One region of the Ferdinandcohnia sp. GQ5 genome, then DNA from elsewhere that is predicted to be linked to it. Evidence: a T-box and tRNA genes for the amino acid it is inferred to sense, from the RefSeq annotation. Region 1 holds a T-box; the other holds one or more tRNA genes.

Evidence for each region. The T-box of region 1 lies ahead of serS (serine--tRNA ligase). A T-box ahead of a tRNA ligase gene usually reads a tRNA of that ligase, here a tRNA-Ser.
Region 2: it encodes a tRNA-Ser, which carries the amino acid that the T-box ahead of serS (serine--tRNA ligase) is inferred to sense. The anticodon was not compared.

Annotation. Positions count from the first base shown of each region.
Region 1 covers NZ_JCAXEW010000037.1:1,844-13,631, reverse strand. Annotated here, with positions in the region: gene guaB (IMP dehydrogenase) at 1-648, shown strand, start outside; gene AC6CHV_RS25920 (serine hydrolase) at 787-2,136, shown strand; gene pdxS (pyridoxal 5'-phosphate synthase lyase subunit PdxS) at 2,332-3,216, shown strand; gene pdxT (pyridoxal 5'-phosphate synthase glutaminase subunit PdxT) at 3,235-3,825, shown strand; T-box leader at 3,868-4,083, shown strand; gene serS (serine--tRNA ligase) at 4,281-5,561, shown strand; tRNA gene AC6CHV_RS25900 (tRNA-Ser) at 5,672-5,764, shown strand; gene AC6CHV_RS25895 (deoxynucleoside kinase) at 5,906-6,574, opposite strand; gene AC6CHV_RS25890 (deoxynucleoside kinase) at 6,561-7,217, opposite strand; gene AC6CHV_RS25885 (LysM peptidoglycan-binding domain-containing protein) at 7,389-8,675, opposite strand; gene tadA (tRNA adenosine(34) deaminase TadA) at 8,983-9,474, shown strand; RNA gene ffs (signal recognition particle sRNA large type) at 9,570-9,834, shown strand; gene dnaX (DNA polymerase III subunit gamma/tau) at 10,090-11,778, shown strand.
Region 2 covers NZ_JCAXEW010000024.1:68,015-79,802, forward strand. Annotated here, with positions in the region: gene menH (2-succinyl-6-hydroxy-2,4-cyclohexadiene-1-carboxylate synthase) at 1-661, opposite strand, end outside; gene menD (2-succinyl-5-enolpyruvyl-6-hydroxy-3-cyclohexene-1-carboxylic-acid synthase) at 664-2,412, opposite strand; gene AC6CHV_RS23020 (isochorismate synthase) at 2,405-3,796, opposite strand; gene AC6CHV_RS23025 (1,4-dihydroxy-2-naphthoate polyprenyltransferase) at 4,166-5,101, shown strand; gene AC6CHV_RS23030 (TraR/DksA C4-type zinc finger protein) at 5,241-5,996, shown strand; partial or broken gene AC6CHV_RS23035 (penicillin acylase family protein) at 6,036-8,446, opposite strand; gene AC6CHV_RS23040 (TIGR00266 family protein) at 8,633-9,430, shown strand; gene AC6CHV_RS23045 (hypothetical protein) at 9,478-9,651, shown strand; tRNA gene AC6CHV_RS23050 (tRNA-Glu) at 9,754-9,825, opposite strand; tRNA gene AC6CHV_RS23055 (tRNA-Ser) at 9,853-9,943, opposite strand; tRNA gene AC6CHV_RS23060 (tRNA-Asn) at 9,949-10,023, opposite strand; tRNA gene AC6CHV_RS23065 (tRNA-Ile) at 10,035-10,111, opposite strand; tRNA gene AC6CHV_RS23070 (tRNA-Gly) at 10,123-10,196, opposite strand; tRNA gene AC6CHV_RS23075 (tRNA-His) at 10,369-10,444, opposite strand; tRNA gene AC6CHV_RS23080 (tRNA-Phe) at 10,471-10,543, opposite strand; tRNA gene AC6CHV_RS23085 (tRNA-Asp) at 10,552-10,627, opposite strand; tRNA gene AC6CHV_RS23090 (tRNA-Met) at 10,829-10,905, opposite strand; tRNA gene AC6CHV_RS23095 (tRNA-Ser) at 11,103-11,195, opposite strand; tRNA gene AC6CHV_RS23100 (tRNA-Ile) at 11,215-11,291, opposite strand; tRNA gene AC6CHV_RS23105 (tRNA-Met) at 11,311-11,387, opposite strand; tRNA gene AC6CHV_RS23110 (tRNA-Ala) at 11,417-11,492, opposite strand; tRNA gene AC6CHV_RS23115 (tRNA-Pro) at 11,504-11,580, opposite strand; tRNA gene AC6CHV_RS23120 (tRNA-Arg) at 11,586-11,662, opposite strand; tRNA gene AC6CHV_RS23125 (tRNA-Leu) at 11,683-11,771, opposite strand.

The sequences.
Region 1 (11,788 bases):
CTAAATATTATTGCTGGTAACGTAGCAACAGCAGAAGCAACACGTGCACTTATAGAAGCAGGCGCTAGCGTTGTGAAAGTAGGAATAGGACCTGGTTCTATTTGTACAACTCGTGTTGTAGCAGGTGTTGGTGTTCCTCAAATAACAGCTGTTTACGATTGTGCAACAGAAGCAAGAAAACATGGAGTTTCGATTATTGCTGATGGCGGTATTAAATATTCTGGTGACATCGTTAAAGCATTAGCTGCTGGTGGACATGTCGTAATGCTAGGAAGCTTACTTGCAGGTGTATCTGAAAGCCCAGGGGAAACTGAGATCTTCCAAGGCCGTCGCTTTAAAGTATATCGTGGCATGGGCTCTGTTGCGGCAATGGAAAAAGGAAGTAAGGACCGTTATTTCCAGGAGGATGCGAAAAAGTTTGTTCCTGAAGGTATTGAAGGTCGTCTTCCATACAAAGGCCCACTTACAGACACAATATATCAATTAATTGGTGGTATTCGTTCTGGTATGGGTTACTGCGGCACAAAGAATTTAGAAGAGTTAAGAGAGAATGCACAATTCATTAAAATGACAGGTGCTGGATTACGTGAAAGTCATCCACATGATGTACAGATCACAAAGGAAGCACCGAACTACTCTACTCTCTAAGGTAAATTTAGACAGAACATAATCCATTGGTAGGATTTTTATATTGTGGTAGATAGAGTCATGTACTCTATCTATTTTTTTTGAAGCTGGTATGTTAAAATGTCTTTTGTGCGTATTATGAAAGTGGAGGTTTAAAACGTGAAAAAACAAACACAAAAAAGATTGATTATAAGTATTTTAGCAGTCTTTTTGCTAACGCTTTTTGTAGGACAAATACCTCCTGCAAAAGCAGCACCTGCTCTTGATATAAATGTAAAAAATGCGATATTAATTGATGCAGATACAGGTAAAATACTATATGAAAAAAATGCCGATCAAGCGGCCCCAATTGCAAGTATGGTAAAAATGATGACTGAGTACCTGATAATGGAAGCTATCTCTGAAGGTAGAATATCTTGGGATCAAACTACTCAAATTAGCCAATATGCATATGATATATCTGCAAATAATAACTTTTCAGGTGTTGGCTTACGATTAAATCATGATTATACGGTTGAGGAACTTTATAAAGCAATGGCGATTTATTCTGATAATGCAACAACCATTACATTAGCAGAACTATTAGCCGGTACTGAAGGCGAATTCGTGAAACTTATGAATAAAAAGGCTGAAGAACTAGGCCTTCCAAACTATGAGTTTGTAAATAGTACAGGATTATCAAATTCAATGCTAGGTGATAATTATCCTGAAGGAACGAGTCCAGATGGGGATAATATGTTATCAGCAGAGTCTGTGGCTTTATTAGCCTACTCACTATTACGTGATTATCCAGAAGTATTGGAGATTTCAAGTATCCCTCAATTGGAATTTTATGATGAGAAACTGGATAACTGGAACTGGATGTTGAAACACGATCCAAAGGTATCTCCATATCTTGCAGATTTCTATTATGAGGGAATGGATGGGTTAAAAACAGGTACAACACCAGCAGCTGGTTATTGCTTTACAGGAACTGCTGAACGTAACGGAAAAAGATTAATTTCAGTCGTGATGGGGGCAACAAGCGAACCAGAGCGTTTCAAAGAGACTCGTAAACTATTAGATTATGGTTTTAATAATTTTGAACAAATTGAAGTTTACCCTGAAGGATATCAAGTAAAGGGTAATAAAGAATTAAAGGTAGTCAAGGGAAAAGAAAAGAAAGTAGAAATTTCAACTAAAGCACCAGTAAAATTATTAGTTAAAAAGGGTGTAGATAAGTCTGCATTTAAAGCAGAAATTGTATTTGATGACAAGGTTGTTTCAAAGGATAAAGAAATAACAGCTCCTTTTAAAGAAGGAACAAAAGTGGGCCATATGAGTGTATCCTATGATGGTGATGACTTAGGCTATATTACCGCAAATGGTGATGATAAATTACAGGTACCACTTGTGACAGATACAGGTGTTGAAAAGACAAACTGGTTCGTGCTCATGATGAGAGGAATTGGTGGATTCTTTGGTGATATTTGGTCAAGTGTGGCAAACACTGTTAAGGGCTGGTTCTAATATAAAGGTCTCCTTCTCTGTAGAAGGAGGCTGTTTTTGTTTCCATATTATACTATTTTGGTATAATTACTAGGAAATTAGAAAATTATGAGTTAGAATATTCTTAGTTTATTTTCTATTGGGCATTCACTATAGTTAAAAATATGATATGATTATGCCTATAAAATTAGATAACGAATCATTGGAGGAATCGTAATGGCAAATACAGGAACAGATAGAGTAAAACGTGGTATGGCTGAAATGCAAAAGGGCGGCGTAATTATGGACGTTGTCAATGCAGAACAAGCTAAGATTGCAGAAGAAGCAGGCGCTGTAGCAGTAATGGCTTTAGAGCGTGTACCTGCTGATATTCGAGCGGCTGGTGGAGTTGCTAGAATGGCGGACCCTACAATCGTCGAGCAAGTAATGGGTGCTGTTACTATTCCAGTTATGGCCAAAGCTCGTATAGGTCATATTGTAGAAGCTAGAGTATTAGAAGCTCTTGGCGTTGACTACATTGATGAGAGTGAAGTATTAACTCCAGCTGATGAAGAATTCCACTTAAATAAACGTGATTTCACAGTTCCATTTGTTTGTGGCTGCCGTGACTTAGGCGAAGCAACTCGCCGAATTGCAGAAGGTGCATCTATGCTTCGTACAAAAGGTGAGCCTGGAACAGGAAATATTGTAGAAGCTGTTCGTCATATGAGAAAAGTGAATGCTCAAATTCGTAAAGTTGTTGGCATGAGTGAAGATGAGCTTATGACAGAAGCAAAAAATCTTGGAGCACCATTTGAATTATTGCTTCAAATCAAACAAGAAGGTCGCCTTCCAGTTGTTAACTTTGCAGCAGGTGGTGTAGCAACTCCAGCTGACGCAGCACTTATGATGCAACTTGGAGCAGATGGAGTATTTGTTGGATCTGGTATTTTTAAATCAGATAATCCTGCAAAATTTGCTCGTGCGATTGTAGAAGCTACTACACATTATCAAGATTATGAATTAATTGCACACCTTTCTAAAGGATTAGGAAATGCTATGAAAGGTATTGAAATTTCATCATTATTACCAGAACAACGTATGCAAGAAAGAGGCTGGTAAGTAAGAGGGTGTTCAGACGTGGTTAAAATCGGAGTATTAGGACTTCAAGGGGCTGTCAGAGAACATGTTCGTTCTGTAGAAGCCTCTGGAGCGGAAGCAGTCGTTGTAAAAAAAGTTGAACAACTTGAAGAAATTGACGGATTAATTATCCCTGGCGGGGAAAGTACTACAATGCGCCGATTAATTGATAAATATGAGTTTATGGAGCCACTTCGCTCATTTGCTGAGCAAGGTAAGCCGATGTTTGGAACATGTGCAGGGCTCATTCTACTTGCGAAGCAGCTTGTTGACTATAAGGAGTCACATCTTGGACTTATGGATATTAAAGTTGAGAGAAACTCATTTGGCCGTCAGCGTGAGAGCTTTGAGGCGGAGCTTATGATTCCTAGAATCGCTGAAGACTTTGTCGGAGTATTTATTCGCGCACCACATATTGTAGAAGCAGGAGAAAATGTCGAAATTCTTGCAAAGCATAATGGTAGAATAGTTGCAGCCCGTGAAGGACAATATTTAGGCTGCTCCTTCCATCCAGAATTAACAGATGATCACCGCTTTACAGCGTATTTTGTAAAAATGGTCGAAGAATCAAAAGCAAAAAAACTTGTATAAACAATTAAAACATGGTAAAACTTTATATAAATAATATAAAATGTGAAATCTATGATAGGAACTAGTAGCTCGTCTTTTTTCCTAAGAGAGTCGGTGGTTGGTGTGAACCGATGAAAAAAGCTTGTGAATCCATCCTTGAGTGAAATACTGAATGCATCATTCAAGTAGGTATTTTCGGTAAATCCGTTATCTTTTTCAAGAGGGGGATACTTGTATCCTCAACTAGGGTGGTAACGCGGGTTAACTCTCGTCCCTTTTTTAGGGGCGGGAGTTTTTTGTTTGCCGTAACTGCCGATAAGCGGCGTATTTCTTCGTTGGCTTGGTTCTCTGGTCCTCAAGTAGGTTAGCCACGCTCCGGTCCTCGAACCTGTGCTACCTTGAAATACTTGCTTCTCGACAGTCACGAATGGTTACACATTGTTACTATAACTCATAGATTTTAGGAGGTTTAAGAGATGTTAGATATTAAATTTTTACGAAGCCATTTTGATGAAGTGAAGGAGAGACTCAAGTATCGTGGTGAGGATTTAACAGACCTGGGGCGTTTTGAGGAGTTAGATAAAAAGCGCCGCGAGCTCATTTTGAAGACTGAGGAGTTAAAAAGCCGTAGAAATGAAGTGTCAGGTCAAATCGCTGTTTTGAAACGAGAGAAAAAAGATGCAGATGCTCTCATTTTAGAAATGCGTGAGGTTGGTGATAAGGTCAAAGAACTAGATACGGAATTACGAGATGTGGAAGGACAATTAGAGCATCTAATGTTATCCATTCCGAATTTACCACATGAAAGTGTGCCAATTGGTGAATCTGAGGATGATAACGTTGAAATCCGTAAATGGGGAGAGCTCCCTAAGTTTGGATTTGAACCAAAGCCACACTGGGAAATTGCTGATCAACTTGAAATTTTAGACTTTGAACGTGCAGGAAAAGTAACAGGTAGCCGTTTTGTATTTTATAAGGGGCTTGGGGCAACACTTGAAAGAGCATTATTTAATTTTATGTTAGACCTACATGTAGAGGAACATGGATATGAGGAGGTTATTCCTCCATACCTAGTCAATCGTGCAAGCATGACAGGTACAGGACAGCTTCCAAAGTTTGAAGAAGATGCATTCCTCATTGAAAATGAGGATTACTTCTTAATTCCGACTGCCGAGGTTCCAGTTACAAACCTACACCGTGATGAGATTATAGGCGGAGAAGAGCTACCAATTAAATATGCGGCATTTAGTGCTTGTTTCCGCTCTGAAGCTGGTTCAGCGGGAAGAGATACAAGAGGGTTGATCCGTCAGCATCAGTTTAATAAGGTAGAACTAGTGAAGTTTGTAAAGCCAGAAGATTCTTATCAAGAATTAGAAAGCTTAACAGCAAATGCTGAAAAGGTACTTCAGTTACTAGGTCTTCCATACCGTGTCCTAAGCATGTGTAGTGCAGATTTAGGATTTACTGCAGCGAAAAAATATGACATTGAAGTGTGGATTCCAAGCTACGGAACATACCGTGAAATTTCTTCTTGTAGTAATTTTGAGGCATTCCAGGCAAGACGAGCCAATATTCGTTTCCGCCGTGATCGAGATTCAAAACCTGAGCACGTTCATACATTGAATGGTTCTGGACTTGCAATTGGTCGAACAGTTGCGGCAATCCTAGAGAATTATCAACAAGAGGACGGTACAGTCATCATTCCGGAAGTATTACGTCCTTATATGAGAAATAAAGAAGTAATTGGTCCTAAGTAATCGATTAAAATATTGGCCAGGATTTTACCACTTTCCTGGCCTTATTAAAAAAAATAAAGATATTGTTGACATTTAATTTAAAACTATGATATATTATTTCTTGTCGATACGGAGGAATACCCAAGTCCGGCTGAAGGGATCGGTCTTGAAAACCGACAGGGGTGTTAAAGCCCGCGGGGGTTCGAATCCCTCTTCCTCCGCCATAAATTTTAAATAATACTAGCGCATAAAGTATTGGAGATGAACTCGTTACTATTACGGTAACGAGTTTTTTGCTATTTACATATATTTTATCAATAAAGAACCCCTTTTGAGTGATTATCTCAAAAGGGGTATTTGTTGCTCTAGCTTTTTAAAAGTTCGGTTTGTCTGATAAACTTTGAAATTTTCTCGATAATTAGTTCAACTGAACCTTCGTCTTGTAAAATATCGTATTCATTGATATTTAATCGAAGAACAGGGCAAGCAGTAAAATTATTGATCCATTTCTCATAACGACCGTGCATTTCTTCCCAATATGAAATAGGAGTTTGTTGCTCCATTGGTCTGCCTCGTTCTTGGATTCGATTAATGATATCATCAAGGCTGCCTTCAAGATAAATTAATAAATTCGGATGTGGGAAATATGGTGTCATTACCATCGCATCAAAAAGGTTAGTATATGTCTCATAATCGACAGGCGCCATGGTTCCCTTTTCATAATGCATTCTCGCAAATATGCCTGTGTCCTCATAGATAGAACGATCTTGGACAAATCCTCCGCCATATTCAAAGATTTTCTTTTGCTCTTTAAAACGTTCTGCAAGGAAATAGATTTGAAGGTGGAAGCTCCATCTCTCAAAGTCTGCATAAAATCGATCTAAATATGGATTCGTATCCACTTTCTCAAAGGAGGTCCTAAATCCAAGTGCATTTGCAAGTGCATTTGTCATCGTAGACTTTCCAACACCAACTGTACCTGCAATGGTGATCACTGCATTACTAGGGATATCATATTTATTACGCAAATTCATTCTGTCTTACTCCTTTTTCAAGAATGGTGTCTTCTATTTTTGATAGGATTTGTTCAAGATCCTGTTTATTCTGTACAAAGTCTAGCTTGTCTCCGTTAAATCGTATAACAGGAATATTTGGGTGTGTCTTTTCGAACTTTGCCATTGATTGCTCATAATCAAGGCTTAATTGACTAAGATAAGCTGGGTCAATACCTTTTTCGATGTCTCGACCACGCATCTTAATCCGTTCTAATAAAGTATCGAGGCTAGCGTGTAAATAGATGACGACATTCGGTACTGGCATATCAGCGGTTAGAATTTCATAAATCTGTAAGTATTTTTGAAATTGCTGAGTTTTCAATGTCCGCTCAGCGAAGATTAGGTTTTTGAATATATGATAATCCGCAACAACCGGTTGATTTTTTTGAAGGTAATTTTGATTTATGTCTTCAAGTTGTTTGTATCGGTTACAAAGGAAAAACATTTCTGTTTGAAAACTCCATTCATCAATATTCGTATAAAATTTACCCAAGAATGGATTTTCATCGACTATCTCTTTCAATAAGGCAAATTCGAATTGCTCTGAAATAGCCTTAGCGAGAGAGGTCTTCCCAACTCCGATCGGACCCTCTACTGTAATAAAGGGAATCCTACTACCCATCTCGTGTCCCCCTTTTTATATCAATCAAATGACAGATAAGCATTATTTTATCACAGGAAGATAGATGTTTGTTATTAATTGTCGAAAAAACAGACTGGGAAATATTATAGTTTTCTTATTGTGCACTAAATAGAAAAAGGAACTCGAAAAATCGAGTTCCTTTAAATGATGTCATCGTTTTACGACATTGAAATTATCTGTGATCAACAGCCAATTTTGAGGGAACGGTAGCCCCAGCTTCCAATAGCTGATTCCTCGTAGATTCAATTCTTTAATCAAATCAAACTTTGCCTGAATGCTTCTAGCATCCTCAAACCAAACCTTATGTTGCTTTCCAGCCGAGTCCGTATAATCAAAGTGAGGAGCTTGTGCCTTCGTATCGTATTGGATTGGTACATTATGTTGCTTTGCGAGTTCAATTGCTCGCTGTGGGCTTACTGCCTTTGCATATTCGCCCCCTTGCACAAAAGGCAATGTCCAATCATAGCCATAGAGGTTTTGCCCCATCATTATTTTTGACGCTGGCATCTCAGTGATGGCATATTCAAGAACCTCTCGAACAGGACCAATTGGTGATACTGCCATTGGTGGACCGCCACTATATCCCCATTCATACGTCATGATGACAACAAAGTCCACGATTTCACCGTGTGCTTTATAATCGTGTGCTTCGTACCAAGCGCCCTTTTGTTCTGCACTTGTTTTAGGAGCTAGTGCAGTGGATAGTAGCCAGCCTTCTTGGCTAAAGCGCTGTTTTGCTTTACGCAAGAAGTTGTTATAGGCTTCGCGGTCTTCTGGTCGTAAAAACTCCATATCAAAATGAATATCACGGAACCCATATTTTTTTGCTGTTTCTACGATTGTATCTAACAGCTTATTTTGGACATTTTGGTCGTTAAGCACAATACGACCTAGTTCATTGCTAAATTGTCCTTCTTCTAAATTCGCTACGACCATCATAAGGGTTACGTTATTTGCACTTGCAATGCTTGGCAAATTGTTCAATGGTGGTTCTTTTAGAGTGCCATCTCGTTGGATTTGAAAGTTAAATGGGGCTAAGTATGTTAAGTATGGAGCTGCTTGTCGTGAACTTCTTTCAAGAGCGGGACTTACTGAAGTTCCTGATGGTTCCACATAAGCATTGGTTTCTACATTTCGTTTTGGGCGTGCAGGAATATAGAGTCTAAGACCTACATTTAATGGACGATTCGGTGGTAATTGGTTGATTTGTGCTAATTGCTGATAATTAAGTCCAAATTTATTTGCAATTGACCAGAGGCTATCGCCTGGTTGGACCCAGTAAAATTGTCCAACAATAGGAATAACGAGTGCCTGGCCAATCGCAAGATTACCGGGGTCTGGAATTTGGTTTGCACGAACAATTTCATCTACTGTAGTGCTGTACGCTTGAGCGATTCCAAATAAGGACTGACCTCGCTCTACAACATGAATTTGCATGTTTGACCTCCTCATTCTACAATCTAGGTAACACACCTTTATTACTCTATGAGAGAATAAGAAAGATGATGCTTGGATAAAATGTTTAACTTTATTTAGTCGGGGTCATACTCCGACTAAATAAAGTTAAAGCCTACGGTGGATGCCACAGATTTTCAAGGGTAACTTTTCGAGCCTAAGATCAAAGACTAAGTACGCCACTTCCTGTGGCAACGTCTTTGTGACCGACCTCGTGTGGGCCTAAAAAATCTGGGCGCAAATACGCCAAGGCGCATTTGATTTATCTAGTGAGGGAGTATTTACTTTGATGAAATCTGACGAATATTATATGAAATTGGCGATTGAAGAAGCAAAAAAAGCAGCTGATATAGATGAAGTGCCTATTGGTGCTGTTCTTGTTATAAATGATGAAGTTATTGCAAAAGCCCATAACCTTCGTGAAACACAGCAACGTTCAATTGCCCATGCAGAACTATTGGCACTTGATGAAGCCTGTCGACGTTCAGGCACTTGGAGATTAGAGGATTCTACCTTGTATGTCACTCTTGAGCCCTGTGCAATGTGCTCGGGGGCTATCGTGCTATCGCGGGTAAAACGGGTCGTTTACGGGGCGAGTGACCCTAAGGGAGGATGTGCGGGAACCTTAATGAACCTTTTACAGGAACAACGATTTAATCATCAAACTGAGGTCGTTTCAGGTATTTGTGAGGAAGAATGCAGCGAACTCCTAAGTTCATTTTTTAGACAGCTTCGAAAGAGAAAAAAAGATGAAAAGAATCGCACTACTGGTTCTACTTGAAAAAACTTACAGTTGGAATACGTTGATTTTTTTTGACTGAGCCTTTATACTAAGAATGTGTCACAAAGACACCTAACAATTTGGTATCAATTTTGCCGTGCTAAGCGGGGAGGTAGCGGTGCCCTGTACTCGCAATCCGCTCTAGCGAGGCCGAATCCCTTCACAGAGGGTAGTTATTGTAGGGTCTGCCTCAAGTAAGTGGTGTTGACGTCTGGGTCCTACGCAATGGGAACCCGTGAATCCTGTCAGGTCCGGAAGGAAGCAGCAGTAAGCGGACTCTCCCATGTGCCGTAGGGTTGCCTGGACCGAGCTAACTGCTTGAGTAACGCCTGGGGTAACTATTCGACGGAAGGTGCACGGCAGTTATACTACATAAAACAACTCACTCATTCGGGTGGGTTTTTTTATTGTCTAGTTCAAGGCTCCATCGGCGCTCTGGGCTAAGTCAATTGCTTCGGAAGGTTGCGCTCGTCTTATGCTTGGCACCTAAAGTTGAGCTTCTTGAACTGTTCTTGTTTTTTCTAGATTTTTTCAGTGAATGATATAATCACTTTGTACAGAATATTCACTTCCTGTATAATAGGAAGTGGACGAAGAGAAGGAGGGGCAATATCAATGGCATATCAAGCATTATACCGTGTCTTTCGGCCACAAACCTTTCATGACGTGGTCGGACAAGAACATATAACCCAAACATTAAAGAATGCCCTTCTTCAAGAAAAATTTTCTCATGCTTACCTTTTCTCAGGACCAAGGGGAACAGGAAAAACGAGTGCTGCGAAAATTTTTGCAAAAGCCGTTAACTGTGAGCGTTCTCCAGTAGCTGAGCCTTGTAATGAGTGTGCCGCATGTCGGGGAATTACCGACGGCTCAATTTCTGATGTGATTGAAATTGATGCTGCATCAAACAATGGTGTCGATGAAATTAGAGATATTCGCGATAAAGTGAAGTATGCTCCCAGTGCAGTACGCTACAAGGTATATATCATTGATGAAGTACATATGCTTTCAATCGGTGCGTTTAACGCCTTGTTAAAAACATTGGAGGAACCACCAAGACATGTCATTTTCATCTTAGCAACAACCGAACCACATAAAATTCCACTTACGATCATCTCCAGATGTCAACGCTTTGATTTTCGTCGGATTACAACTCAAGCAATCGTAGGGAGAATGAAAACGATCATATCTGAACAGAACGTGACAGTGGATGATCAAGCTCTTTATGTAATCGCAAGAGCTGCTGAAGGTGGAATGCGGGATGCGTTAAGTTTATTGGACCAAGCGATTTCCTTCAGCGACGAAGTGGTAAAACTTGAAGATGTTCTCACGATAACTGGAGCTGTTTCGCAATCACTGCTAACGAATGTGGTTAGGGCGACACACGACCGAGATGTCCGAACAGCTTTGAAGACACTCGATGAAATGATGGACCTTGGGAAAGACCCAATGAGATTTATCGAAGATTTAATCTTCTATTATAGGGACATGCTTTTATATCAAACAGCACCCCAATTAGAAGAAGTGATGGAGCGGGTATTAGTTGATGAAGATTTTTCGGACCTTGCAAAAAATATCCCTAATCATGAAATTTACGAAACCATGGATATTTTAAACCAAGCCCAGCAGGAGATGAAGTGGACGAACCATCCGCGAATTTTTCTAGAGGTAGCACTCGTAAAGCTTACTCAAATGGATAAACAACATTCATTTGAGTCATTGCCACAAATTGAAGGCTTAATGAATAAAATAAATATGTTAGAATCTGAACTTGCATCAATTAAGGAAAAGGGTGTAACAGCCCAACCACAAGATGCAAAGCCTGCTGAAAAACGTCCACAAAAAACATCTAGAAATGGTTACAGAACCCCAGTGGGAAGAATAAATGAGGTTTTAAAGAGTGCAACTAGACAGAATCTTGATTTATTAAAAGGAAAATGGGGCGATATGCTTGATCAACTTCGAAGTCAAAACAAAGTGTCTCATGCAGCCCTTTTAATTGAAAGTGAACCAGTTGCAGCTTCTTCAAATGCGTTTGTGTTAAAGTTTAAATATGAAATCCATTGTAAAATGGCATCTGAAAACACAGAAGTAAAAGAAAATCTCGAAAACATACTTACCACATTAACCGGAAATAGGTTTGAAATGATTGGTGTACCCGATGATGAATGGGGTAAAATTAGAGAAGAGTTTATCCGTGGGCAAAAAACCGATGATGATCAAGGGCCTGAGGAAACCGAGGACCCTCTTATTGCAGAAGCGATGAAGATTGTTGGTGCAGAGCTCATTGAAATAAAGGAATAATAAACATATA
Region 2 (11,788 bases), on a different contig from region 1:
CAAGCTCTCCACAAAGTAATAAAGTGGGTAGGTTTAGCTCATTTAGTCTATCCCAGTATGAGGGTTGTGAACCAGTCCCCATTCCTTTAAGACTATTAACTAAACCGACTGGATTATTGTTAAGACGTTGTTGGCGTATTTCTTGTTGAATATCTTTCGTTAGGGCCTGTTGCGAAGAGAACAAAGGGATCTTCTCCCAATAATCAACAAAACCTTGGACTCCCTCTTGGTTAATCCGATTAGCCAGTTTCTCATCTGATTTTCTGCGGGCAACTCTTTCTTCCACTGTTCTTAACCCTGGAGAACTGCTCTCTAGAACAAGTCTAATTATTCTAGTTGAAAAAAGAATAGAGATAGCCAATGCTAGCCTTCCTCCCATGGAGTAGCCAACTATATTAGTTCTGGGGATAGCTAAGACATCAAGAATATGAATGATATCTTTTGCAACAGTTTCTATATGATATCTTGATGAGTCATCAGGACTATCTGTCTCTCCATGTCCGATTATATCAATAAAAATACATTGATAACTGTAACGAAGTGTCTCGGTGGCATTACTCCAGGTTGCTATATTACCTGTAAAACCATGAAGGAAAACTATCGGTTCCCCTTCTCCCATCACCTGCACATGATAAGTAACCCCGTTTGATGAAATAAACATAGTTATTGTTCCTTTTTGAGAACGTCTTTTATTTCCTGGGAAACATTATTCCACATTTTTCGATGAATCATGACATTTTCTTGGCGGTCCGTTTTTACTTCTACAACATGAAGACCATTCCCATTTAATGAAGCAGATATGGCTTTTCGGAATTCCGCCCAATTCTCAACACTAGTAAATTTCCCGCCATACATTTTTACGGCATGTTCATAATTAAGCCCGATTGGCGTACCAAACAGTGTTTCAAAGTGCTTTTCTTCCTGTGATTGTGGCAAGAAAGAAAATATTCCGCCACCGTCATTGTTAATTAACACAATCGTATTATTTAAATGATGATGTTTTGCTGCTAATAATCCATTTAAATCATGATAGAAAGAAAGATCCCCAATTACTAAAACAGTATGCTCTTTTTGCGAACTAATGCCCATCGCCGTAGAAACAAGTCCATCAATTCCATTGGCTCCTCGATTTCCTAGTACATGAATTGACTTTTCATTATTCGTAAAGAAAGTGTCAAGGTCTCTGATTGGCATACTGTTTCCAACAAATAAAGTAGAACCATTCGGCAGGATTTCTTGAAGTTCAGTAAATACCTTCCCTTCAAATAAGGTTTCTTCCTGGTATACTGCGTTGATATTCTCTTTCACTATATCATTTATTTTAATCCAAGAGCTTATCCAACCATTATTACTACGTTTCTGAATTCGTTTCGTAATCGAATGACAGAACTCTATTTCATCACAGTAAACCATATCGGTTGCTGATAAAGTAGGATCTCTCCATCCACCGTCCCCATCCACAATGATTTGTGGCGTGCTTTTTTGTTTTTGAATATACTGCAGAAGTGACTTAGAAACGGGCATTGCTCCAAAACGAATAATGATGTCTGGTGAGAAAGCTTCTCCGAACTCTTCGTTTCGTAAAAAAGCATCATACCCATCAATTATGTATGATTTAGAGTGTGTTCCACTTCTCAGTTGGGATAGTGGGTCAGCAAGTATTGGAAATTGAAGAGTTTCTGCTAGATTAGCTACAGCATGTCCAAACTCAGAATTATCATGTGAACCACAAACAATAATCCCTCTCAGTTTTTCACTGACTACATCACTTATCAACTGAGCTTGTTCCTCGTCCATTGTCGGTTTACCAACAACGACGTTTACATTTTTTTTAGCAATGTTCCTTGAACCCCATAAATAATCAAGATCGAGGTTTGGAACCAGCGGCTCACGAAAAGGGAAGTTTAGATGGACAGGTCCTGCGGGAGCTGATTGTGCTGTACCCGCTGCTCTTCCTGCCATAGTTCTGACATAAGCCAACATTTGAGCGGAATCTTCAGGTAGAGCCATTTCTACAAACCATTTCGCATGGTTCCCATATAACTGGTTCTGATCTATAGCTTGCGGTGCACCAACATCGCGCAATTCATGTGGTCGGTCCGCTGTCAGGACAATAAGCGGTACTCTTGAATAATAGGCCTCCACAATAGCCGGAAAATAATTGGCTGCTGCAGTCCCAGAAGTACAAAGTATCGCTACAGGCTTTTTAGTTGCTTTAGCTACACCAAGCGCATAAAAAGCGGATGATCGTTCATCAATATTGATTGTAACATTCATATCAGGATGTTCAGCCATTAATATTGCCATCGGGGTAGAGCGGGAGCCGGGGCTCACAATGGCCTCTGTGACACCCACTTGGACTAATTCATCAACAAATGATGCTACATACCGAGTTAATGCTTCATTATTCATTGTCTAAGCCTCCTAGTGCGGATAGCATCGGTCTAAACTTAATCATTGTTTCTGTATATTCACTTTCTGGTTCTGAATCGCCTACAATTCCACATCCAGCAAATAAGGATACATTGTTGCTATTTATTAATCCAGAACGAATGGCAACGGCAAATTCTCCATTATCTTTTGTATCTAACCAACCAACTGGGCTTCCATACCAACCACGGTCAAGAATCTCAAGCTCACGAATTATTTCATATGCTTTTTGTTTAGGTTGTCCTCCAAGCGCTGGAGTTGGATGTAGTCGATCTACAACAGTAAGTAATGATACATTTTCTTTTGCTACCCCTCTTACAGGTGTGTATAAATGTTGAATATCTCGCATTTTTAAGATATCAGGTTGTGTTGGTGAAGAAATGCGTATACAAGATTCTTTCATCGCATTTTTAATCATTTGTACAACCACATCATGTTCGTATAGATTTTTCCGGTCACTAAGTAATTCATTTGCCAATTGTTCGTCTTCAGAAGGAGTTTTACCACGTCGTATCGAACCTGCTAAGCAAGTTGTTAAAAATTCTCCACCTTTTTTCTTTATAAGACGCTCTGGTGAAGCTCCAATAAAACATGAATCGCCATACTCGATTGCAAATAAATAACTCATTGGTTGTTCTTCTTTTAAACGTGCTAAAATGGCATCCGTTTCAATTGGCTTATCAAAATGTAGTTTAATTTCTCTTGCTAGTACAACCTTTTCAACCTCGCCGGATTGTACCTTTTTAGTTGCATTTCGAACAGATTCCATCCATTCCTTTGGTTGGACTTCTTCTTTTGTAAAAGAAGTGTTTATGAGCTCTTTGTGATTTCCCTCAAGCTGTTCTTCTAATTGTTCTATATCAGATTCAACAAATGTTGTACCTGTAGATTCACATATTATATTTGTAGTTAAATAAGTACTTCCTTTATAGATTGAAAGCATAAACGCAGGCAAAACAAATTTTGCATCATCAAAATGATCCCACAGATCTGTTCTCTTTTTTAATGGATCGAATGAAAAACCTCCCATTATTATTGGACCTGTAGAATATGGTGCAAAGTCATCCACTATAATTGCGTTGTGAACGAGTTTTTTCCACTCCTCTTCTATTACAACAAAACGTTCTGTAGACTCATTATCGCTAATGGTATAAGCTTCTCCAAGTCCAACTATTACCGTATCATTTGTTGGATTGGACCAGAAACATCGCGTTTTAAAAGTTTCTTTTTTCCCAGTAGAAAAGAACAATAGGGGGTCTATGTTCTCAATCTCTCTAACCTGACTTACAAGTATCGGCTTTGAAAGCTCCTTTGAACGAAACATTCCTTTCTCTATGTAATCTTTCAATCCTTTTTGTTGTATCATGACCAACTTATATCCCCCCGAAGTGTTTCCTGTAATAAATTTTTCTTTAGAAATAGTATTTGATTATAGTATATCATTAACACGTATGTACCCTTAGTATTATAATCCCGATACTTTTGGGTTAATGAATCAAGTGCTACAATATACCTCTTTATGAATAGTTGTCAACAAACTTGATTCTACCATATGTAACCGTACAATGACCACTTACTTCCTTATTATTACGTTTTGTACGATATGTTAGTCTGGGGATTAAATCATGGTAAGAATGATTATGACTTTTTTGTTACATTAAACCATTGACAGTACTTGCCCAATTCACTAAACTGAACTTTGGATATACATGATATGACGGAGAGGAGAAGTTTAATGCATACAGGACTTCAGTCAAATCAGAAGCTATCTAAAAAGCCTTCAAATGGGTTTCAAGTATGGTGGAGACTTATGCGTCCACATACACTAACAGCATCCTTTGTTCCAGTTATCCTAGGTACAGTTCTTGCACTTTCAGATACTTCTATCAACATGGCACTATTCTTAATAATGTTACTTGCTTGTCTTCTCATTCAAGCAGCTACTAATATGATTAATGAGTATTTTGATTATAAACGCGGTCTAGATACCGCTGAATCAGTCGGTATTGGTGGGACAATTGTTAGAGATGGAGTCAAGCCAAAAGTGATCTTAAACTTGGCTTTTTCCTTTATGGGGATTGCTACACTTTTAGGTGTTTATATTTGTATGAATAGTAGCTGGTGGCTAGCGTTAGTAGGGACTATTTGTATGTCTGTTGGTTATCTTTATACTGGCGGCCCATTCCCAATTTCATCAACACCTTTTGGAGAGCTTGCAGCTGGTTTCTTTATGGGTATGATCATTATTTTAATATCGTTTTTCATCCAAACGGGTACGGTTACTTCAACAAGTATTTTAATTTCAATTCCAATTATGATTCTTGTTGGTGCCATTAATATGTCAAACAATATTCGTGATTTGGATGGTGACAAACAGAACGGACGTCGCACCTTACCGATTTTATTAGGAAGAGAAAATGCGATTAAGTTCTTAGCGGTATTGTTTGTTATTTCATATGTTTGGATTATTGCTTTGTCATTTATGGGAATAGCATCTTGGTGGAGCCTACTTGTATTGGTGAGTGTTCCAAAAGCTATTCAAGCGATAATTGGATTTATTGGAAAATCAGAGCCAATCCAAATGATGCCAGCAATGAAAGCAACCGCCCAAACAAATACATTTTTTGGTTTCTTATTATCAATTGGAATCTTTATTGGTTACTTCTTTTAAAAACACGATTTTTTTGCGATCGTGTTTTTTCTTTTGCCTTCTTTCATACAAGCACTTTTTTACATTTATGATTTTCGTGTTTATGTAAATAATACATAACAAGATTCGTTACGAAATCATTATGGAAGGAGTGCTTTTCATGTTATCAAATGAGCAATTATCAACCTTCCGTTCACAGTTGATAAACGCAAAAAAAGAGGTTGAAGAACAATTAACGGATAGCGATCATTTTGATTTAGAACGCGGTCATTTCCATGGGTCGGTAGGGGAACTCTCTTCTTACGATAACCATCCAGGGGATGAAGGAACTGAGCTATATGAACGTGAAAAAGACATTGCACTTAATGAGCATATTGAAAAAGAACTAAAGGACATTGACTACGCCTTACAGGCAATTGCTGAAGGAAGATACGGGAAATGTGAAAAATGCGGTAAGGAAATACCTGTTGATCGATTAGAAGCAATTCCTACCACAACCTATTGTGTTGAGCACAGCCCGACCCAAGTCGTTTCTCATAATCGGCCGATTGAGGAAGGGGTACTAATGCCACCGTTTGGAAAGTTTGTTGATGAGGAAGATAATGTATCCTTTGATGCTGAAGATTCATGGCAAGATGTTGCTAAGTATGGAACATCTGAATCACCTTCTGATCTTGCAGATCCAGTTGATAGTTATAATGAAGTATTCCTTGAATCAGATGAAAATGTAGGTTATGTAGAGGACTACGAAAACTTTGTTGCAACAGATATTGAAGGGAAAGAAATAATCATCTATCCAAACAACCAGCATGAACGATATGAGGAAGTATTAGATGAAGAAGGAATCATGACCATGTTCGGTGACCTTCCTCCCTATGAAAAAGAACCTTATACAGAGGATGAAGCTCAGGATTAAGGTTAAAAGCAGTGGAAAATTCCCCACTGCTTTACTTTTTTATTTTATTGGTTGTAAAAGTAATCTATAACTATTTATTATATAGTTCTCTTTGTAAGTATGAGTGATATGATATTTTCCTGTTGTCCAATCTGAAATTTGATCATGATAGAATTTGCTCAAAACATGACCAGATTGCCCTGGACCTACCACATTATAGCTTTGTTTCATGTTTGATAGGTCAATTACGGAACGCCATGCAGCTCCATGTGTTATAGCTCCTGATTTTCTATTGAAACTTGCAGCAGCTACCGATACTCCACTACCACCCATTGGAACAAATTCATTATGATTAAAAAGATAGTTTAACGGAGAAATTGCCGACAACGGATGATTAAAAGGAACCCTATGAAATTCACCCCATTTCCATTTACCCGGATGCTTCCCTTGTTGTTTGACAGCAAAATCAACAGCTCGCTTGAATGACTCTAGAGTTACCTGCTCTAAACCACCAGCTTCACTCAACCATACACCTTCATCCCCTTTGGCAGCATTTCTAATCATTTGGTCAACAATTTGGGATTTACCTTCAAACAAGTTATCAATTTCAATTGGAATGGATTCTTCAAACAAAACATTCGCGAATTCCTCCATCCATTTATGAAAGACTAAAGGCTCTCCATCTTCTCTTCGATCTACAAAGTCCCATCCTTCAAACCGCTTTAAGACTTCTTTATCAATATCTCTTAGCTTTTCTTTATTGCTTGTTAATACATCAAGAAAAATCGGTACAAATTCCTCCGCCTGCAAATTATGTTGGTCAAACTGTAGTTGAAGCATATCATCAACCGAAAGTTTCTTCTTACTCGTTAAAACATCCCGTATACGTTGTTGACGATATGGCTATGCCCAAGTATTCGTAATATGGTATGGATAATCATCTGTTACAATTCTATTATTTGCCGTAGAAATAAACCCCTCCTCCGGGTTCACAATTGTTGGAAGTTCATCCCATGGAATAAAACCCTCCCACTCATATTCATCCGTCCAACCTGGTACAGGTATCGAACTATCTCCCTTTTTTCGAATAGGAATTAACCCATTTGCTCGATAAGCAATGGTTCCATCCGTAGCTGCAAAAACAAAATTTTGAGCAGGGGTATGAAAATATGTAAGAGCTTCTTTAAATTCATCCCAACTCTTCGCCTGTTAAACATCAACACCGCTTCAAGTTCAGTCGAAGGATCGAGAGCTGTCCATCTTAAAGCTAAAGCAGTTTCTTCCTTGTGGTCATGAGTGAATTCTGAAATAATGGGACCATGCCTTGTTACCTGAACTTGATAAGGAATTGTTTCTCCATCCTTCACTTTTATTGGTTCATCAATAATTCTTGCATCCTCCCACTTCCCCATATACTCGAACTGATTTGGATTTTCAGGATTTCTTTTTTCAATATATAAATCCTGGACATCTGGACCTACATTGGTAACTCCCCAGGCGATATGTTCATTACGTCCTAATATAATTCCTGGGACACCTGCAAAAATGACACCACTTACGTTTACTTCATTATTTTGTAAATGCGTTTCATACCAAATCGACGGAGTCGCCAATGCTAAATGAGGATCATCCGCTAGAATCGGCATACCTGACTCAGATTTTTCTCCACTAACCACCCAGTTATTACTCCCATTAAATTCATTTGGGAAAGGAGCCTGTGCAATACTTTTGGAAATATCAATAGGATTTTCTTTCATTACTTGAAGAACTGTTGCCCCATCTTCAGGATATGTAGGAAATAATTCAAGTAGTTTTTCTTCTGACACATGCTGTGCCATGTAATAACGAAAGGCTTGACCTTTATAATGGCCTCCTAAATCGTAAGCCATATACTTACCTATCGTGAGTGAGTCTATAGGACTCCACTCCGTTGGTTCATATCCGGCAAGAGTAAATTCGACGGGTAATGTTTTCTTCTCCTTTGCTTCCTTAATAAAAGCATTTACGCCATCTGCATAAGATTGTAAGACACCTTTCGCTTCTGTCGAGTATCCATCGTACGAGATTTTAGCTGCTCTTCGTAAGCCAAGAGTTCTATAATATTTATCCTGTTCAATTAGGGAACTACCAATTACCTCACTGAGCTCTCCTGATGCCTGTCTACGGCTTAGATCCATTTGAAATAACCTGTCCTGAGCCGTTACATATCCTTGTGCAAAATACAGATCGTGAGTGTTTTTAGCACTTATATGGGGAACCCCATTTTGATCACGAATTACTTCAACCTCATCAGTAATACCAGCAACATTAATTGTACCTTCAATTTCTGGTAAACTCTTTCTCAAAAATAAATAGCCTGCCAAAATACTTGCGACAAGCAGGAGGATGATTATAAATCCTGATACTAAAATAACCCTCCATCTTTTCTTTCTGGGCCAAATACGTCTTTTTACTGCGACTTCTGAACTCATAAACTCCTCCTTAGACGAATTATTTCAAGAAAATTCTAAATATATTATAATATCTCATTTTCATTTTGTCATTGAAATCTCCAATAGACTGACATTATTTTCATACTTAGTGAAAAGCTTAAAGGAAGATACTAAGCAAATGACGAATTATTTCTATATATCATTTTTAATGAAAGGAAGAGTATAATGAACGCTCATGAGATTGAATACAAACTATATGGAGATGACATGCAATTTGTTGAAATCGAGCTAGATCCGAGTGAAAGTGTTATTGCGGAAGCAGGAGCCATGATGATGATGGAAGATGGAATCTCGATGGAAACCATATTCGGTGATGGTTCAGAATCTGGAGGTGGAGGTTTATTAGGTAAACTGTTTGGTGCAGGTAAAAGAGTCCTTACTGGTGAGAGTCTTTTTATGACGGTTTTTACCAATAGCCATATGGGCAAAAAACATGTTTCGTTTGCTGCCCCATATCCTGGAAAAATCATCCCGGTTGATTTAAGCATGCTAGGTGGAAAAGTGATTTGTCAAAAAGATTCTTTTTTATGTGCAGCAAAAGGAGTATCAGTCGGAATAGACTTCCAACGCAAATTAGGTACTGGTTTCTTCGGTGGAGAGGGCTTCATCATGCAAAAATTAGAAGGAGATGGATTAGCCTTTTTACACGCAGGTGGAACCATACATAAAAAAGAACTCCAACCTGGTGAAATCCTTCGAATAGACACAGGCTGCTTAGTTGGGATGACGAAGGAAGTAGATTACAATATCGAATATGTAGGGAAAATAAAAACAGCTTTCTTTGGTGGTGAAGGTTTATTCTACGCAACTGTACGTGGCCCTGGAACAGTTTGGGTACAATCATTGCCATTTAGCCGTATGGCAGACCGTATCTTCGCAAGTGCACCTAGAAATGGGGGAAGCACAGGTGAAGGAAGTATTCTAGGAGGAATCGGAAATTTATTAAACGGTGATAACAGATAGAATAAATATAAGTATAACTGGGAGGATAATAAATGGAGGTGTGGAAGATGAAACGTAAAGAAGACGTTAATAAAAAACCCGATGCTCCACTATTTGATGCCCCAGATGATAAAATTCTAGCATTTGACATGTTCCGTGGAATATCACCCGGAATCTTCTCAGATGTAGATTTAGACAACCCCGCAAAGAAAATAGAAGATGATATCATTTCTCAAGATTAAGCACCTGGCAACAGGTGTTTTTCTTTTTGTAACCGTAAAAAATTAGAAACTAGAAATCTAGTAAAATAAAAAAACGCCATGAGAAATTCTCATAACGTTTGATGACCCGTACGGGATTCGAACCCGTGTTACCGCCGTGAAAGGGCGGTGTCTTAACCGCTTGACCAACGGGCCAGAAAAAAGTATTTATATGATTCGACATGGCGGAGAAGGAGGGATTTGAACCCTCGCGCCGCTTACGCGACCTACACCCTTAGCAGGGGCGCCTCTTCAGCCACTTGAGTACTTCCCCAAAAATGGCTCCGCAGGTAGGATTCGAACCTACGACCGATCGGTTAACAGCCGATAGCTCTACCACTGAGCTACTGCGGAATAATTATATATGGTGGGCCTAAATGGACTCGAACCATCGACCTCACGCTTATCAGGCGTGCGCTCTAACCAGCTGAGCTATAGGCCCATTGTATAAATTGGAGCGGGTGATGAGAATCGAACTCACGACATCAGCTTGGAAGGCTGAGGTTTTACCATTAAACTACACCCGCATATTAATTGTTAATTTTATAAATCAAAGCGATACGACTTTCGGGCCTTACATGCCTCTTCCTCTGCTAGCTTATTCAAGAAGTAAATGCGTCGAGACAACTCGTAGCATATTCTAGGAAGCTTTGCTCGTGGCTGAGGTTTTACCATTAAACTACACCCGCATTTTTTATATGGGGCGGCTGATGGGAATCGAACCCACGAATGTCGGAACCACAATCCGATGCGTTAACCACTTCGCCACAGCCGCCATTAAAGTTTATAAAATTAGAAAGGTGGCTCAGGACGGAATCGAACCGCCGACACAAGGATTTTCAGTCCTTTGCTCTACCGACTGAGCTACTGAGCCACAAAATATGGCGGTCCCGACCGGGATCGAACCGGCGATCTCCTGCGTGACAGGCAGGCATGTTAACCGCTACACCACGGGACCATTTAAGATTAAAAAAGTTATTTAATGCGCTAATTATTGTGGAATAACTGTCCCTTCCTCTAATAGTTTATTCGAGGAGCATTGTCCGTCGGGACAACTCGTAGATATTCGACGATGGTTTGCTCGTCGCTACACCACGGGACCATTTTTAACAACAAAAATTATTTTACTATAACTTCTTGTGCTTGTCAACACTTTTTTTGGTTGCGGGGGCAGGATTTGAACCTACGACCTTCGGGTTATGAGCCCGACGAGCTACCAGACTGCTCCACCCCGCGATAATAGAATTTATAAAGTTTATGTTATGCGCTATGCAAGTAAATGACTGTCCCTTCCTCTTCAAGCTTATTCTTGAAGCATGTCCGTCGGGACAACTCGCAGTAAATCGATGATGCAACGCTCGTTGCTCCACCCAGCGATATATAGAAGGTTTATAATATATGACTTTCTTACACCATATATTTGTTAAAAAATATGGCGGAGGAAGAGGGATTCGAACCCCCGCGGGCTTTAACACCCCTGTCGGTTTTCAAGACCGATCCCTTCAGCCGGACTTGGGTATTCCTCCACATATATAAGGTTGTAAATGGTGGACCTTGTAGGACTCGAACCTACGACCGGACGGTTATGAGCCGTCTGCTCTAACCAGCTGAGCTAAAGGTCCTAGATTTTTTTAATTTAAATGGTAGCGGCGGAGGGGATCGAACCCCCGACCTCACGGGTATGAACCGTACGCTCTAGCCAGCTGAGCTACACCGCCATAATTAAAGTAATTATTTAAAATTCTAATGGTGGAGCCTAGCGGGATCGAACCGCTGACCTCCTGCGTGCAAAGCAGGCGCTCTCCCAGCTGAGCTAAGGCCCCAATTTTGTTAATGGTCGGGAAGACAGGATTCGAACCTGCGACCCCTTGGTCCCAAACCAAGTGCTCTACCAAGCTGAGCTACTTCCCGTAAAATGGCGCGCCCGATAGGAGTCGAACCCATAACCTTCTGATCCGTAGTCAGACGCTCTATCCAATTGAGCTACGGGCGCATTTTTTTTATTTTATTAGATGGTGCCGAGGACCGGAATCGAACCGGTACGGTAGTCACCTACCGCAGGATTTTAAGTCCTGTGCGTCTGCCAGTTCCGCCACCCCGGCATTTCTAAAATTACCTC